DNA from 4 places in the Halobacillus sp. BAB-2008 genome. Region 1 is predicted to be linked to each of the others. Evidence: riboswitches for the same ligand, from Rfam matches in the RefSeq annotation. Region 1 holds a riboswitch; each other region holds the start of a gene.

Region 1 (2,202 bases):
AATCCGGAGATAATCGCTACAACCGGCAGCGTGAATTCGCCTAGAAACGAAATCGTAATTTGGAAATACAGCACGCATACAGCACCGAGGGCGGAACCGGACGAAACGCCGATTGTGTACGGATCAGCCAGCGGGTTCCTCAACAATCCTTGGAAAGCAGCACCTGCAATGGAAAGGGAAGCACCTACGAGAAGCGCCAGCAGTACCCGTGGAAACCGTATTTCCCAAATGATCAGTTCGGTGGATTTCTCGACTGTCTCTTCCCGCAAAGTAATCCCGAGCGTTTTATTAAGCAGAAGATCGAGGACAACCGGGATCGGGAAATCGACACTGCTGTTTAAAACGCCAAGAAGGGTCGCACCAAGTACGAACCCTCCCAACAAGATGTACATCCACCCGATCTTATTCAGTAAATACTTCTGGATAAATGAGCTTTCCAAGCGTCTCTACTCCATCGATCAAACGCGGTCCCGGACGCGTCACCGTATCGTTATTCACATCGAAGACCTGTTCCTGCTTCACGGCAGGAACTTCCGCCCATCCCGCTCGGTCAAGCACCTGCTCCTCAGGATTATCGACATAGTAGCCGTAAGTGGTGATGATGACATCAGGATTCTTCTGGACGGCTTCCTCTTCCGTCATCTTCACCCAACCTTCCTGGTCGGCAGCCGTATTTTCGGCATGGATCGCCTCCAGCATCTCATTCATGAAGGTTCCTGTACCGGTTGTATAAATATCAGGACTAGGAGCGACCTCCACCCAAACCCGTTTCTTTTCCTCGACAGCTTCTGCCTTCTCTTTGATCTTCTCCAAGCTGGACTGCATGTCGCCTACAAGCTCATCCGCTTCTTCGGATGCCCCTTCCACATCACCAAGCAGTTCGATATGGTCATATACAGCATCAAAAGACTCCGCACTGTCGACAACAACAACGTCGATACCGGATTCTTCGAATTTATCTAGAATATCGCGATTATTCTCCTGGTGGAAATCTGTCACCAGCGCAAGATCCGGATCTAAAGATAAAATCTTCTCCACATCCATTTCCTGAGCTCCAATTTTTTCTATATCATTTGCTTCCTCCGGATAATTGCTGTATGTATCGACACCAATCAACTTATCGCCCTGACCGAGCGCAAATGTAATTTCTGTGTTGCTGGGTATTAACGATACGATCGTCTCCGGCTCCTCTTGGATCGTAACTTCCTCTCCGCTTCCGTCTGTGACCGTGACCGGGAAGTCGGCAGAATTTCCCTGCTGATCGGTCGTTTCCTCCGCACCAGCATCTGCGCCCTGCTCCGTTTCATTGGAATCGTCACTGCACCCGACAGCAAACATCAGAAGCATACCGATAACAAACGGCATGAACCAGTGTGTTCTTTTCATGTATCATTCCCCTCCCTATTTTTGCTCACAAAAAAACGCCATTCTCTAAGAAAAAGGCGGTCGTCGAAGGAGGCGGAATGATACACGCTGATAAATAAACGCACACATCACGCTCGTTCGAAGCAGACCTTTAACCCGAAAGTCTCTTCTCGAACACGTCAGGCAGGTCTCCTGGCTCCGTTTCATCGTCAAGCTGCCCTTCCCGTACAAACAGTGGCACGCAGCTTTCCTCAACGTTACAGTGGCGGGACCGCATCGGATTTACACCGATTTCCCTTTTCACCTACAGCATGTAGGACCTGATCGCGGAATATTCGAATTTTTGTGATGATTCTATTATAGAATCCCGTCGGAAAAAAGTAAATCTTGTCATATCCTTCATAGGGGCCCTGCTTCTGCTCCTATCTACGCTGGTACTGCTCCATTATGTCTTCCAGTCTATCTACGTCTAAAAAACCTGTGACGTGCGCTGCTAAACGATCATAAGCTTCCAACCGGAGTTGTTCATACAACACGTGCGCTTCCGCCTCCTGCAATCCTTTTCGTTTCCTAAGCTGGTTGAGAAACAGGTGGCGGAACTTGTCGTTATGGAACACACCGTGAAAATACGTCCCATATGCTCCATCGCTTACGGAACCATCAAGGAAGGAATCGACATCCCCCGTCCTCTCTGTCTGTCCCATATGGACTTCATAGCCTTGAATATCCAGCTCTTCTCCCGAGAAATGAACCTTCATGCTTGAGCGAACCGTCCTTTTCTCTGTAAGCATTGTCGTCTTTAGTGGAAAAATCCCGATCCCTTCCACTTCGATGGCT
Region 2 (2,202 bases), on a different contig from region 1:
AAATGTCTTTATGCCATATGTCAAGATATACAGCGACGGCACCTTGACGCTGTCCGAGCTGATCGACGCTCACGGCTGTATTGTTTAACTGCTTCATCCAAGGAAGGACGCCGGAGGAAACCCCTTTAAATCCACGGATATCACTGCCGCGGCTGCGGATTTTGCCGAGATAGACTCCGATTCCTCCTCCGTGCTTACTGAGATTGGCGATGTCTGTGTTGCTGTCGTAGATGCCCTGAAGGCTGTCATCTACCGTATCGATGAAGCAGGAGCTCAGCTGACCATAACGTTTCCCCGCATTTGCTAAAGTCGGGGTGGCTACAGTCATGTATAAATGACTCAAAGCCCAGTAGGCTTCTTTTACGAGTGCCAACCGTTTTGGTGCTTCTTCTTGTGACATTAAGACCATTGCAATGATCATAAAGCGCTCTTGAGGAAGTTCATAAACTTCTTTCTCTTTACTTCTTGCAATATATCTGTCACTCAATGTCTTCAAACCAATGTAGGTGAATTGATGGTCACGTTCAGGGGCGAGTGCTTCTTCTAATTGGTATATATCTTCCTCTGAGTAATATGTAAGCAGCTTCTCGGAATAGATGCCTTTCTTAATCAACGTGCAGATTAGACCATGAAAATCTTCATATTCCTTGTTTGTTCCGCGGTTACTGGAAGCTTCCTCATACATCTGCTCAAGCAGCATTCTGCTGGCTGCAAATGTCCAATCCGGTTCCATTTCATCGACCTCAGCCAGACACTCGAGAATAAGAGCGTGGCGCTGGTCCTGTTCCGTCATATGTTCAAAACCTAAGTTAGGAATTTTATGGATGATGCGATCCAGATCAAGCATAGGGAACTCGGTTTTCCAAGCTTCTAATCTTTCTTTCCATTGGTCTTTAATTGCTGATACGCTCATGGTTTCACTCCTTGATCTGATATCTACATATAAAATAAAAAATCCACTCCGGGAAAGGGAGTGGATGAAACCATGAAACGATGCGAGACACAAAAAAGTCCTCGTTCCATCGCTTCATCTTCTCAATCCCCGAAGAAGTTGAAACTCTGCCGAACGAAGATAGGTCTCCTGGCTGGCATCCGATCTTACTCTGGTCCTTCCCGTGCGCGGCACAGTGGAATCTTCCATTTCGCGGATGCGTACAGTTGCGGGGGCAGCTCCGGATTGGTTACCGGATTCCCTATTAAGCCTTGTGGCATCTTCTGTTCGCAAATACTATATGTAGTTGTTCAGATTAATTTTATTAGCTTATCTTGTGTTTCTATCATAACGGACAACGAAATAACATTCAAGCCTTTTCCATTCTACAACAAATACCTCCAAGCATCAAAACCCAGACACAGCGCATTGGTGTAAGGTATAATTTTATAAGAAGCATATATAAAAGAAGCGGAAAGGCGAGTGAGGAAATGGTCAAGTTCAATTGGCATAAAGAAGCAGAAAGGCAGTGGGACGACCGTGCCGGGATGTGGAGTTCAAAAAGCAAGGAAATGTGGGACGAAGGAAGTCGAAGTACGATCCTTCCCTTTCTTGAGAATCATATCCCGAAAGGAAAAGTAGCCGACCTCGGCTGTGGAGACGGCTATGGATCTTTCCGGCTTTGGCAGGAAGGATATGAGGTCACAGGGGTTGATTTGTCGAAAGACATGATTGATAAGGCGAATGCCAGAGTCAGGGAACAAGGACTTACCTTCGTCCAAGGGGATCTAACTGCTCTACCTTTCGAAGATGATTCGTTTGATAGTGCCATGGCGGTCAATTCATTGGAATGGACGGAGATTCCTTCACAGGGGCTTAATGAGATGAAGCGGATACTGAAGCTTGGGGGAAGACTTTGTATCGCACTGCTTGGTCCGACGGCAATGCCGAGGACCAACAGCTATCGCCGCTTGTTCGGGGAACAAGTCATATGCAATACGATGATGCCGTGGGAATTGAAGAAGATGGCAGAAGAGACAGGTTGGAGATCAATAGCTGGACAAGGGGTTTACAAGCGTGGTGTCGAGGACAGTCTCTTGGCTGGGCTTGAAGAAGAATTAAAGCAGGCACTTACATTCATGTGGGTATTTATTTTCGAAAAAGAATAAAACAATCCGGAGTTGCTTACCAATGCATCAAGGCGCATTGGAGCAAACTCCGGACTTTTTTTGTTGGATTAAGGATGCTCACCGCTTGTCGAACGCATGGGT
Region 3 (2,202 bases), on a different contig from region 1:
TCATTCGCACCGCCGTGAAGATTCCCTTTTAAGGAGGCGACGGCACCGGTCAAGGCACCATACAGGTCGGCATTCGTCGATGCGATGACCCGGGCGGTGAAGGTCGAGTTCGGCATTTCGTGCTCGCTGTAGAGCAACAGGGAAAGGTCGAAGAACTTCACCTCCTGCTCCGATGGTATCGTACCGGTGATCATGTATAAGAAATTCGCGCTGTAAGAGAGTTCCTCCGTGGGCTCGATGACCGGTTCCTGCTGCAGGATGTGGTAACTGTTAGCGACGATGTTCGGAATTTTAGCCAATAAACGCAGCGCTGTCGTACGCATGACCTCCGGTGAGCGGTCTTCCAGCCTTTCATCGTGACCGGCAAGGGCGGAAACACCTGTGCGCAGCGCATCCATCGGGTGTGTAGAGGACGGAAGCTTTTCGAAAAGCGTAAAAAAACCTTGCGGCAGGGAATATTCCTTTATTAAATTAGCTTCGATATTTGATCGTTCTGCACCTGCAGGGAGACTGCCGTGAAGCAGAAGATGAATCAAGTCTGTATAGGTCTTACAGCCGGCAAGCTCAATCAGTTCATAGCCGCGGATGACAATTTCCTCTTTCTCTGTATCCAGGTAGGAAAGCTGCGTCTCAGCAGCAATCACACCATCAAGACCAGGTCGATAGATCATTTGATCAGGCATAGACATCCTCCTTATAGTAACCGCTTACAAAAATAAGATCAGGACAGCGAATGCTTACCGAAAAGTTCTTCGCGGACAAGGGCGTATGCTTTTTCTAAACGAATTCGTTCCTCCGAGTCACGGCATTCCTTCTGCCATTGTTCGAACGTCTCCTCCAGTGTACTTGGAAGAGAGGCGTAGAACTGATTCATAATAGATGCTTTAAAAAGGTCGATATAGCTGTCTATCGGATCATTCATAGAGACACCTCTATTTCATTCGGAAATAAAGCCAATAAAAAAACAACTTCCCCAAGAAGTTGTCAAGCTGCGTTCTTCCTAGGAAAAGCAAATAAGATCCGCAGCCATGCGTATCCATCCTTCTCCTGAAACGGCACTTCACACCCCCTATCCTCGTAGGTACATGATGCTCGCTGAAACGGGCAGGTCTCCTGGCTTATGATCATCGCTCCCTGAACCCTTCCCATTCCCACCTGATGGCGGGGACAGTGGTCCTTCAGTTCGCTCCCAATTACAGTTGCGGGACAGCACCGGCTTTTCACCGGTTTCCCTTTTAAGCAGGCAGCATTTGTGCGCCTGCACCCGAATCAAAACGTATTCAGTTGTCACAGTTCAATATATCAAACAATCCAGAAATAAACAATATTTTCCTTTCTTCCCCGTGGTAGGAACAGCTGGGATGTTTGCTTTTTATAAAAAAAGGTTACATATCTTACAGGTGAACAAACTATACCATGTATGTTTTCCATAGAAAGGATGAGTGAGAGTGAAAGTTCTTGTAGTAGGTGCAAATGGTCAAGTCGGTAAACATCTGGTTGAGAAAATCCAGGACAGCGAAAAAGTAGAAGCCGTCGCTATGATCCGCAAAGAGGAGCAGGCGTCCTACTTCAAAGATTTAGGAGCCGAAACGGTCCTTATTGACTTGGAAGACGACACGGAAACCATTGCAAAAGCGTTTAAAGGAGTGGACGCTGTCGTATTTACAGCGGGATCCGGTCCGAATACCGGCCCTGATAAAACAGTAATGATCGACCTTGACGGTGCGGTGAAGACGATCGAAGCATCGAAGCAGGCAGGTGTGAAGCGCTACGTCATGATCAGTTCTTTCGATACGACGCGGGAAGCGATTCAGGAAGCACCGGCTTCTTTCGCTCCTTATGTCATTGCGAAGCACTATGCAGATGACTGGCTGCGACGAACGGATCTGGATTACACGATCATCCACCCGGGAATGTTGACGAACGATGCGGGTACGGGTGAAGTGGAAGCGGCAGAGAAAGTCGAACGCGGGGAAATTTCCCGTGAAGACGTGGCGAGCGTCATTCTTGCGACATTGGAAAATGAGGCGACAATCGGTAAGGAATTCCAAGTGGTCGGGGGAAATACGACCGTCCGCGATGCTGTAGGATCTTTATAATTATCAGGAAGACTCTCGAAGGCTCTGCTGGAAACAGCGGAGTCTTCTTTATTGTTTCGTCGATTTCCCGGGAAATATGTGGCGGCACCATGTGAAAAAATGC
Region 4 (2,202 bases), on a different contig from region 1:
CAAAAACGAGCTGGCTCAGATCATTCATGATGAATCCCTCAGGATCGGCAGATTGGTCAACGAGCTGCTGGATTTGGCCCGTATGGAAGCGGGGCATATTCAGCTCGCTCATGATACGATCGAAATGGGACCGTATATGCAGAAGATTATCCGGAAGTTCAGTGGTCTGGCAGGTGATAAACAGGTGAACCTTACGCTTGATCTTGCTCCTGAACTCGGCAGGCTTACCTTTGATCCGGATCGTATTGAACAAGTGTTCACGAACTTGATTGATAATGCCATCCGCCACACAGAAGAAGGCGGAGAAGTAAATGTGACGGTCGTTCCAGACGGGAATGACTGGGTCGCTTCGGTAAACGACAGCGGTATGGGCATTGCTGAAGAAGACCTGCCATTTGTATTTGAACGCTTCTATAAGGCGGACAAATCCAGGAAGCGAAAAACGAAGGATTATAAGAAAGGAACCGGTCTCGGTCTCGCCATTGCAAAGAACATCGTCGAGGGGCACGACGGGGAGATCAGCGTCCACAGCAGGCTTGGGGAAGGGACGACCTTTACCTTCCGCATCCCTTTCATTCATGGGTAATCCCCTTATTGCCAATTGTGACGGTTTCGTGTACGCTTAAAAAGGAACTGTATAAAATGAGAATTCAGGTGTCTGAAAGACTTAAAATGGGAATCCGGTAAGGAAACCGGAACTGTCCTCGCAACTGTGAGTGCCGACGAAAAGGTGGATCCACTGTGGATAACGGGAAGGAGCCTTGGAAGGATGACGCACGAGTCAGTAGACCTGCCTGATCTCGCGTTTCAATACTTCGAGGATTGAGTATTTGAGGCAACCGATCGGTGAATGGCGGCCAGTCCCGCTTCTATTGGTTCGTCTTAGAGCTTGTCCCAACAGGGGCAGGCTCTTATTTGTGGCTACTCAAAACCCTCAAAAAGACAGAAGGGGAGAAAAAAATGTTACAGAAATGGTATCGCCTGATGATGGCGGCCTTCCTTGCCGTCGGTGTTTTGGCAGGATGCGGCGCGCAGGAAGATGAAGAAAAGAGTGCAGAAACGACCGAACAGCAGGAACAGGAAATTACCGTAGAGGTGGAGCTTTCACAAGATAATGGTGCCGAAGAAATTGCTTCTGAATCAATTACTGCCGAAGAAGGTGCGAATCTGATGGAGGTGATGGAGGACAATTTCAAAGTGGAACAGTCCGGAGGATTCATCAACTCCATTGAAGGTGTTGGAGGCGATGAAAAGAAAGCATGGATGTACACCGTCAATGGAGAAGAAGGTCAAGTCGGCGCAGAAGATTATGAATTGAAAGATGGAGATCAGGTTACCTTCGATTATCATGCGTGGGAATGACCAACTATGAACACATATAAACTGACGTTGATTGCCATGCTGTCAGCATTAGCTGTTGCGGGCCGAATGGCTCTTGCCAATATTCCTAATGTCCAGCCTGTAACGGCGATTATTATCATCGCCGGATTTTGGCTGGGTCCAGTTGGAGGTGTACTGGTTGCTTTCGTAACGACACTGACTTCCAACCTCCTCCTCGGCATGGGTATGTGGACCGTATGGCAGATAACAGCCTGGGGTTTAATCGGTGTCGGAGCAGGTATCTTAGGTAAGATTCTTCCTAAGCTTCCGGTATGGTTGTTATCTGTATATGGTTTTTTGAGTGGTATCTTCTATGGCTTTGTCCTGTCTCTCACGATGCATGTCGCAGGACAGCCCTTCTGGGCCTATTATCTGGCAGGGATTCCTATGGACATCAATCATGCGGTTTCAAACACTGTTTTTCTGATTGTTATGGCTCCTGTATTAGGACGGTTGTTCAGACGTTACCCATTAACAAACCATAGATTGGACCCAGCAGGAAAGCTGCCCTAGAACAGGGTAGCTTTTTCTTTTTTTTTCGTATTAGTATAGGTAGTGTAACGATCTCCTATTTGTTACGACTATATACATAGGTGATTCAGGGGGTACTGTTTTGAAATCGTTCTTTGATGAACTGTATAAGCAACATCACCGGGATTTATTTCAATTTCTTATCTATATGGTCAAGGACCGTGCTGTTGCAGAAGATCTCGTGCAGGAAGTGTACATACGTGTCATAAAATCCTATCATTCCTTTCGAAAGCAAAGCTCAGAAAAGACGTGGCTGCTTTCCATTGCCCGTCACGTGGCCATCGACTATTT

Evidence for each region. A riboswitch is a leader RNA that binds a small molecule or an ion and turns the genes downstream of it on or off. The one in region 1 is predicted to bind cobalamin.
Region 2: another riboswitch for cobalamin. It lies ahead of D479_RS09520 (ribonucleoside-diphosphate reductase subunit alpha); the one in region 1 lies ahead of D479_RS03870 (ABC transporter substrate-binding protein).
Region 3: another riboswitch for cobalamin. It lies ahead of D479_RS05145 (hypothetical protein); the one in region 1 lies ahead of D479_RS03870 (ABC transporter substrate-binding protein).
Region 4: another riboswitch for cobalamin. It lies ahead of D479_RS15160 (DUF4430 domain-containing protein); the one in region 1 lies ahead of D479_RS03870 (ABC transporter substrate-binding protein).

The regions. Positions count from the first base shown of each region.
Region 1 covers NZ_ANPF01000013.1:30,283-32,484, forward strand. The annotation lists gene D479_RS03865 (iron ABC transporter permease) at 1-440, opposite strand, end outside; gene D479_RS03870 (ABC transporter substrate-binding protein) at 403-1,386, opposite strand; cobalamin riboswitch at 1,530-1,704, opposite strand; gene D479_RS03875 (cobyric acid synthase) at 1,788-2,202, opposite strand, start outside.
Region 2 covers NZ_ANPF01000038.1:13,402-15,603, reverse strand. The annotation lists gene D479_RS09520 (ribonucleoside-diphosphate reductase subunit alpha) at 1-913, opposite strand, end outside; cobalamin riboswitch at 1,054-1,231, opposite strand; gene D479_RS09515 (class I SAM-dependent methyltransferase) at 1,423-2,100, shown strand; gene D479_RS09510 (alpha/beta fold hydrolase) at 2,169-2,202, opposite strand, start outside.
Region 3 covers NZ_ANPF01000018.1:22,990-25,191, forward strand. The annotation lists gene mmgD (citrate synthase) at 1-683, opposite strand, end outside; gene D479_RS05145 (hypothetical protein) at 722-922, opposite strand; cobalamin riboswitch at 1,086-1,283, opposite strand; gene D479_RS05150 (SDR family oxidoreductase) at 1,449-2,099, shown strand.
Region 4 covers NZ_ANPF01000069.1:77,196-79,397, reverse strand. The annotation lists gene D479_RS15165 (ATP-binding protein) at 1-586, shown strand, start outside; cobalamin riboswitch at 636-813, shown strand; gene D479_RS15160 (DUF4430 domain-containing protein) at 961-1,362, shown strand; gene D479_RS15155 (ECF transporter S component) at 1,369-1,893, shown strand; gene sigX (RNA polymerase sigma factor SigX) at 1,994-2,202, shown strand, end outside.